Regions from separate parts of the Streptomyces sp. 3211.6 genome, predicted to be linked through region 1. Evidence: riboswitches for the same ligand, from Rfam matches in the RefSeq annotation. Region 1 holds a riboswitch; the other holds the start of a gene.
The links. A riboswitch is a leader RNA that binds a small molecule or an ion and turns the genes downstream of it on or off. The one in region 1 is predicted to bind cobalamin.

Region 2: another riboswitch for cobalamin. It lies ahead of BX286_RS25595 (energy-coupling factor ABC transporter permease); the one in region 1 lies ahead of cobN (cobaltochelatase subunit CobN).

Annotation. Positions count from the first base shown of each region.
Region 1 covers NZ_RBXC01000001.1:6,190,830-6,195,031, reverse strand. Annotated here, with positions in the region: gene BX286_RS28520 (precorrin-8X methylmutase) at 1-360, opposite strand, end outside; gene BX286_RS38095 (hypothetical protein) at 357-1,670, opposite strand; partial or broken gene BX286_RS37910 (cobalamin biosynthesis protein CobG) at 1,655-2,168, opposite strand; cobalamin riboswitch at 2,545-2,702, shown strand; gene cobN (cobaltochelatase subunit CobN) at 2,735-4,202, shown strand, end outside.
Region 2 covers NZ_RBXC01000001.1:5,505,069-5,509,270, forward strand. Annotated here, with positions in the region: gene BX286_RS25580 (ATP-binding cassette domain-containing protein) at 1-210, opposite strand, end outside; gene cbiQ (cobalt ECF transporter T component CbiQ) at 207-956, opposite strand; gene BX286_RS25590 (energy-coupling factor ABC transporter substrate-binding protein) at 960-1,325, opposite strand; gene BX286_RS25595 (energy-coupling factor ABC transporter permease) at 1,325-2,020, opposite strand; cobalamin riboswitch at 2,050-2,245, opposite strand; gene BX286_RS25600 (flavodoxin family protein) at 2,369-3,079, shown strand; gene BX286_RS25605 (hypothetical protein) at 3,099-3,614, opposite strand; gene BX286_RS25610 (SsgA family sporulation/cell division regulator) at 3,706-4,113, opposite strand.

The sequences.
Region 1 (4,202 bases):
GCTGCGGGTGGTGCCCATCTTCGCGGCGAGCGCGGGCACGGCCGGGTCGGAGAGGGTGCAGATCACCTCGTTGCCGGCGGGCAGCCGCTTGCGGGTGACGCCGCTGGCGACCATCTGCACGTCGCACAGGACCGGCGCGCCGGCGTGCAGCGCGGCGCGGGCGCGCAGGACGACCTCGGGGGTGTAGCCGAGGTCCTGGGGGAGGTCGGTCATGCCGCAGGCGTGAATCATGCGCACCGCGACCTGGGCGACCGAGGCGGGCAGCCCGGAGAGGTCCGCCTCGGCGCGGATCGTGGCAAAGGACTGGCGGTAGATCGCGGCGCCGTCCTTCTCGTACTCGAACACGGTGTACTCGCTCATTTCTTCACTGCGGCTTCGGTTGTGGTGGGGGTGGTGCGTGCGGCCGTGAGGGCGGCCGCCAGGTCTGCGTGCGGGACGGGCCGCCCGTCGAGTTCGTAGCCGTCGGGGGTGGCGACGAGGTCCGCCCAGGCGGTGCCGCGCGGATGCCCGCACCGGCGGGCGCAGCCCGACCAGTGCACGGGCAGTTCCCCGGCGGCCTTCTGTTCCCTTACGACGGCACGCGCGTCGGCGCGTACGTCCGCGAGGGACTTGACGCAACCGGGCTTGCCCGTACAGGCGGTGACGGCCCGCCAGGGGCTTTCGGGCCGGACGACGAGGCCGGCCGCCTCGATGCGTGCGGCGCCGTCGGCGTCCGCGCGCGGGAGGACGAGGCTGCGCCACGGGGTGACGCGCAGCTCGCCGTCGCCGCCGTCGGCGGCCTCGGCCAGGACCCGCCACTGCGCGGTGCCGACCCGCCCGAGCGGGGGCAGCACGCACAGCCCGGCCGCGCCCACGCGCCCGGGCCGGGGCGGCTCGGCGTACGGCCAGGCCACCTCGGGCACGTGCCCGGCGGCGATCCCTGCGTCGGCTAGGCGCCGAACGAACTCCCACTCGTCCAAGGCGTGTTCGGGGGGCAATTCGGCAAGCCGCCAGGCCCGGGTCCCGGCGGTACCGACGACATCGAGGAAGTACTCTGCGGCACACAGAGCGGCCCGTGCGGCATCGACGGCCGCGACCTCGACGGCACCACGCCCGGCTCCGAGCCGTACGAGGGCCCGCCGCCCACCGCCGCTACCGACCCCGGCCTCCGCCCCGGCCCCGGAACCGCCAGATCCGCCGGCCCCCTTCGGGCCACCGGGGCCGTCGCGGCCACCGCGGCCGTCAAGGCCACCGCCATCGCGGCTATTGAGGCCTTCGCAGCCACCGAAACCGTCAAGGCCACCACGGCCGTCGAGGCCATCGAAGCCACCGCGGCCACCGCCATCGCGGCCTTCGCGGCCTTCGCGGCCTTCGCAGCCATCGAATCCGTCGAGGCCACCATGGCCCTCGGGGCCATTGAGCCTGCCGTGGGGGCCGTTGAGCCTGTCGCGGCCACCGCGGCCGTCAGGGCCACCGGGGCTGTTGAGCCCGACGCGGCCACCGCGGCCACCGCGGCCACCGCGGCCGTCGCCGCCGTCGCGGCCACCGAATCCGTCAAGGCTGTCGAGGCCACCACGGCCGTCGAGGCCATCGGAACCCCTGGGACCGACAGGACCCGCAGGGACCGCCGCGCCGTCCGGATCCGTGGAACTTCCCGGGCCGCGGGCGGCCTCGGGACCGCGTGCCAGCACGGTCACATCGGGGTCGAGGGCGGCCACGTCCCCCCGCCCGTCGTCGAGGGCGAACAGGAACCGGCCGGACAGCTCCGCCGCCCGGGCGCTGGCGCACAGCAGCCGGTCGAGTTCCCGGACCCAGCCCACGACTTGGGGCCCGGCCACCGGGGTGGCCACGATGTTGCGCACCCGCTCATGGCTGGGCGCGGGCAGCAGCCCGGCTCCGTCCAGGAGCTCCGCGAGCCCGCCGCCGCAGCCTTCGGCGAGACCGCGCAGCTGGACGTTGCCGCGGGAGGTGAGCTCCAGGTGCCCATCGCCGAACCGGTCGGCGGCGTCTCCGAGGGCGACGGCCTGCCGCGTGGTGAGCAGCCCGCCGGGGATCCGGACGCGCGCGAGGTAGCCGTCGTCGGCGGCGTGCAGCCGCAACGCGCCGGGACAGGCGTCACCGCGGTCACGTATGACGGGTTCGTCCCGCGATGCGGCGGAAGGTGGCTGGGGCGGCATGGCCGCGAGCATACCCACGATTCCCCACCCCCGACCTGTGTCCGTCGCCACCCCGACCAGGGGATCCGCCGTGAGCGTCCGGACCCCGCCGGGCGAAATCCGGCCTCGCCGGCGTCCGAGACGCGGGGTCCGGGGCGGAGCCCCTGGGGGCACCTCCCAGCGGTAGCTGGCGGAGAGACGGCGAAAGGGCGGGGCGGGGAGACGGCTCCGCGCAGCGGCCCCCACCCCCGCCCGGCGTTTGCGGCGCAGCCCCGAGGGCAGAGCCCCCACGGCACACCGCACCGCACCGCACCGCACCGCACCGCACCGCACCCCACCACACCCCACCCGCCCGCGAGACCGACCCACCCCACCGGGCCACCCCACCTCCCGGCCAGGGAAAAGGCCACCTAAGATGACCTTCCGGCGGACCACTCGGCCCGTCATCGCCGAGGACGGCGACATGGGAGGAAGCCCGGTGCGATTCCGGCGCGGTCCCGCCACTGTGAGCCCCGCGGAGCGATCCGCCGGGTGAGTCAGGAACTCCCGCTGTCCTCACTGCCCGGGGCGCGGAAACCCCGAGGAAGGCCTGCCGCCGCATGATCCTGCTGCTGTCGACGTCCGACACCGATCTGCTCAGCGCCCGCGCCGCGAACACCGCCGGCGGCCCCGTGCCGTACCGGTTCGCGAACCCCTCCCGCCTCCCCCTCGACGACCTCCCCGGCCTCCTCGACGGCGCCGAGCTGGTCGTCGTACGCCTCCTCGGCGGCCTGCGCGCCTGGCAGGAGGGCCTCGACGTGCTCCTCGCCCCCGGCCAGACCCGCCCCGTGGTGGTCCTGACCGGCGAACAGGCCCCGGACGCCCAGCTGATGGAGGCCTCCACGGTCCCGATCGGCATCGCCGCCGAGGCGCACGGCTACCTCGCGCACGGCGGCCCGGCCAACCTCGGCCAGCTGGCCCGCTTCCTCTCCGACACGGTCCTGCTCACCGGCCACGGCTTCGAGCCCCCGGCCGCCTCCCCCACCTGGGGCCCCCTGGAGCGCCCCGCCACGGAGGCGACCGGCCCCCAGGTCGCGGTGCTCTACTACCGCGCCCACCAGATGAGCGGCAACATCGCCTTCGTCCACGCCCTGTGCGACGCCATCGAGGCCAAGGGCGGCCGCCCGCTCCCCCTGTACGTCTCCTCCCTGCGCACGCCCGAGCCGGAACTCCTCCAGGCCCTGTCCGGCGCGGACGCGGTCATCACCACCGTCCTCGCCGCCGGCGGCACCCGCCCCGCCACCGCCTCGGCGGGCGGGGACGACGAGTCGTGGGACGCGGGCGCCCTGGCCGGTCTCGGCGTGCCGATCCTCCAGGCCCTGTGCCTGACGGGCTCGCGCGGCAACTGGGAGGAGAACGACGAGGGCCTGTCCCCGCTCGACGCCGCCACCCAGGTCGCCGTGCCCGAGTTCGACGGCCGGCTGATCACCGTCCCGTTCTCCTTCAAGGAGATCGACGAGGACGGCCTGCCCGCCTACGTCGCCGACGCCGAACGCGCCGCCCGCGTGGCCGGCATCGCCGTCCGCCACGCCCGCCTGCGGCACATCGCCGCCGCCGACAAGAAGATCGCGCTGGTCCTCTCCGCGTACCCCACCAAGCACTCCCGCATCGGCAACGCGGTCGGCCTGGACACCCCGGCCAGCGCGGTGGAACTCCTGCGCACCCTCATCTCGGCCGGTTACGACTTCGGCCCCGCCGCCGACATCCCGGGCCTGGTCTCCGGCGACGGCGACGAGCTGATCCGCGCCCTGATCGAGGCCGGCGGCCACGACCAGGACTGGCTCACCGAGGAGCAGCTGGCCCGCAACCCGGTCCGCATCCCGGCGGCCGACTACAAGCGCTGGTTCGCCGAGCTGCCCGCGGACCTCCGCGAGAGCGTCGAGGAGCACTGGGGCGAAGCCCCCGGCAACATGTTCGTGGACCGCTCCTCGAACCCGGACGGCGACATCGTCCTCGCCGCCCTGCGCCGTGGGAACCTCCTCATCCTCATCCAGCCGCCGCGCGGCTTCGGCGAGAACCCGATCGCGA
Region 2 (4,202 bases), 690 kb from region 1:
GGACACCGGCGTACCCTCCAGCCGCAGCGCCCCCGACGCGGGCCGCAGGCCCCCGCTCAGCAGCCGCATCAGCGTGGTCTTGCCGCTGCCGTTGCGGCCCAGCAGCACCAGCGCCCGCCCCTCGGCGATCGCGAAGTCCACGCCCGACAGCACGGCCGGGCCGTCCTCGTACGCGTATCCCGCGCCGGCCAGTTCCACCAACGGGGTCACAGCCCCAGCTCCTTCAGTACGAGGGTCCCCGCGACCAGGGCGGCCAGGAGGGCGGCGGCGGCCGCCAGGAACCGCCGGGACAGCCGCGCCGGCGGGACCAGCACCCGCAGCGCGCCGTCGTAACCCCGCCCCGCGAGCCCCTCCTGGAGCCGGGCGGCGCGGTCGAAGGCCCGGACGAACGAGGTCGCCGCGAGCCCGGCCACCGAACGCCAGGCGGCGGCCCGCCCGGCCTGCCCGAGCCGGGCCGCCTGGGCCCGGCGGACCTGGGCGAGGGAGTCCAGCAGCAGGAAGCCGATCCGGTACATGACCAGGGCCACGTCCACCACCGGCGCGGGCACCCCGGCCCGCACCAGCCGCGGCAGCACGTCCGAGACGGGCGTGGTGAAGGCGAACAGCAGCACTCCCAGCGAGGCGGCCGAGGTGCGCAGCAGCAGGTCCAGCGCGTGCCGGGGCCCGTCCGGGGCCGGCGCGAGGAGCCCGTCGGGACCGCCCACCGACACAAGCAGCGGCAGCGCGCCGGTGACGCAGAACCCCAGCGGGACCCGGAAGGCCCGCCACAGCCGGCGCCCGGACACCCCGGCGGGCCCCAGCAGCACTGCCAGGGTCGCTGCGGCCACCAGCGGCCCGCCGGGCCACGGGGGCAGGCACACCGCGGTGACGGTCAGCCCGAACCCGAGCAGGGCCTTCTCCAGCGGATGGCGGCCCCGCCAGCGGCTGGAGTGCGCCGCGACGTCGATCGGCAGCACCGGCTACGGCTCCCGCGCGGGCTCGGCGGGGGCCTGCGCCCCGGCTCCGGCCGCCGTCTGCGCCAGGGCCTGGGCCGCGCCCTGCCGGCGGCCCCTGCGGACCCCGAAGTAGTACGCGAGCACGCCCGCGCCCAGGGCCGCCTGGAGGGCGAACAGGGCGGACTCCACCTCGCCCGACGGAGGCTCGTACAGCGGGGAGAACCAGGGCTCGTAGTCCGGCTCCAGCTCGGTGATGGCCGACTCCGCCTGGGCGTCGGCGCCCGCGAAGGGCTCCTCCTTGCCCTCGCCGAGCCCCAGCGCGAGCGGCAGCACGGCCAGTGCGGCCACCAGGAGCAGCAGCAGGGTGTTGATCTTGGCGTTCCGGCTCATCAGGCTGCCGCCCCCTCGGTCCGCTTGGCTCCGGTCAGCTTGGCGACCCCGAGCCGGACCAGGTCCGACTTGCTCGACTGCATCAGCAGCCGCATCACGAGCACCGTCAGCAGCCCCTCGCTGACCGCGAGCGGGATCTGGGTGAGGGCGAAGATGCCCGCGAACTTCTCCAGGGAGCCCGGGAATCCGCTCGACGGGTCCGGGAAGGCGAGGGCCAGCTGGACCGAGGTCACGCAGTAGGTGACCAGGTCGGCGAAGAAGGCGCCGAAGAAGACGGTGACCATCAGCGGGGCGCCGGACCTGCGCAGCAGCTTGTAGACCGCGTACCCGGCCCAGGGCCCGGCGATGGCCATCGAGAAGACGTTGGCGCCGAGGGTGGTGAGCCCGCCGTGCGCCAGCAGCAGGGCCTGGAACAGCAGGGTGATCGTGCCGAGCACCGCCATGATGGGCGGCCGGAAGAGGACGGCGCCGAGCCCGGTCCCCGTGGGGTGCGAGCAACTGCCCGTCACCGAGGGGATCTTCAGGGCGGACAGGACGAAAGTGAATGCACCGGACGCGCCGAGGAGCAGTGTGCTCTCGGGGTGGGACTTGACCTCGCGGGTCAGCGCGCGGACCCCGTGGACGACGAACGGGGCGGACGCGGCGCCCCAGGCGGCCGCGTGCAGCGGGGGCAGGAACCCCTCGGCTATGTGCATGAGTCGGGAGACCTCTCCAGCACCTCGTGGATGGACGTACGCGCCCCGGCCGGTCTCCTGGCTGACGGGTACTGCCGCCCCGGCTCCGCCTTCCCGGGTCCCTGCGGTCTCCCGCACGGTCCCAGTGGCTCCCGCGAGGGGTGGAGCTGGACTTCCCGATCACAGTGGCGAGGGCCGCACCGGTTTTCCACCGGTTTCCCGAACACCAAGGCCAGCTGACCCTAGTCGCCCGCACGGACCGGTATCAACCCGGACCGATCCGGCCGATCGGATGGCTCAATTCCGCTTCGCCCCCCGGAAGGGTGCCGAACGCTGGCGCGGGCGGCGGCGGCCCCGCAGGGTGGGGGCGTGGCCGCCTACGACTACTCCGACCTGTCCGCCGTCTACCTCAACTGCACCCTCAAGCGCTCGCCCGAGACCAGCAACACCGAGGGGCTGATCTCGCGGAGCCGCGCCGTCATGGAGTCGGCCGGCGCGCGGACCTCGCTGATCCGCGCCGTCGACCACGACATCGCCACCGGCGTCTGGCCGGACATGACCGACCACGGCTGGGAGAGCGACCAGTGGCCGGTGCTCTACAGCCAGATCATGGACGCCGACATCCTCGTCCTCTGCGGCCCCATCTGGCTCGGCGACAACAGCTCGGTCATGAAGCAGGTCATCGAGCGGCTCTACGCCTGCTCCTCGCTGCTGAACGACCGGGGCCAGTACGCCTACTACGGGCGGGTCGGCGGCGCGCTGATCACCGGCAACGAGGACGGCGTCAAACACTGCGCCATGAACGTCCTCTACAGCCTCCAGCACCTGGGCTACGCCATCCCGCCGCAGGCGGACGCGGGCTGGATCGGCGAGGCCGGCCCCGGCCCCTCGTACCTCGACCCGGGCTCCGGCGGCCCCGAGAACGACTTCACCAACCGCAACACGACGTTCATGTCCTGGAACCTGATGCACCTCGCGGCGCTCCTCAAGCGCGCCGGGGGCGTCCCCGCCCACGGCAACCAGCGCTCCGAGTGGGACGCCGGCTGCCGTTTCGACTTCCCGAACCCCGAACACCGCTGAGGGTGTCCGGCGTCCGGCGTCAGCAGGTGTTCGGATGGGCGATGTCCACCACGAGCCGCTCGGGCGCGTGCAGGACGGAGGTGCTGTAGGCGGGCGGGGTGTCGAAGGCGGCCCCGAAGGTCACGTACCCCTCGAAGTCACCGGTCAGGGCCAGGCCCTTGAGCTTGCTGAGGCTGATCTGCTGGAGCTTGGGGCCCTGGTAGACGTTGTTGCCCGCGTCGTCGTGGCCGGCGGCCGGGTGCAGGCGGATCTCCAGGAAGTACTTCCCCGGCAGCGGGACCGGCTTGCCGGAGCCGTCGTAGACCAGCTGGGAGACGGGAGTGACGGTGAAGGAGGGCACGGAGCCCTGGAGGTCGATCACGATCCGGTCGTACGTGCAGTGACCGCCCCAGCGGGCGTTGACGACGAGCGGGGTCGTGGAGCGGACGGCGGCCGGTGCGGCCGCCGAGGCCGGTGCGGCGAGCGCGAGCCCTGCGGTCAGCAGGGCACCTGTGGCCAGGGCCACGAACCGGCGGCGGTGCGGGTGGTGACGCATGGCGTCCCCCCGATCCTCTGAGACGGGGAATGACTGTCATCCGGTATGACATTCCCGGGGGCCCCGTGGTTGCACGGGGCGGCCCGCCGGCTCAGAAGGTCAGCAGTGCGCTCAGCTCGGCGTCCAGGTCGTAGTGGCGCTGCTCCTGCCCCCGTGGGACCAGCTCGGTCATCCGCCGGCACAGCCCGCGCAGGTCCTTGGCCCGCACGGAGACCACGCAGCCCCGCTCGCCGTTGCTCAGGGCCAGCAGGACGCGGGGCTCGGTGCCCGTCCACCGCGGCCACACCTGTATGTCGCCCTCCCCGGTGGCGCAGGTCTGCCCGTCGATCAGCAGCTCCCGCGAGAACACCCAGCGGGCGATCCGGACGCCGGCGCCCTGGAACTCCACGGCGACCTCGTAGGGCCGGTCCGTGCGGTAGACGAAGACGCCCTCCAGGGGGACCGGCAGCGGTGCGGCCTCCAGCCGCAGCGGCAGGACACGGTGTTCGGTGATGGCCATGGCGGCTGCCTCTCTTCGCGGGGTAACAGCGCCCCCCGAAGCACGCTAGTGCACGTACCGCCCGCCGCCCGGGGGCCGAAGGTCCCGAC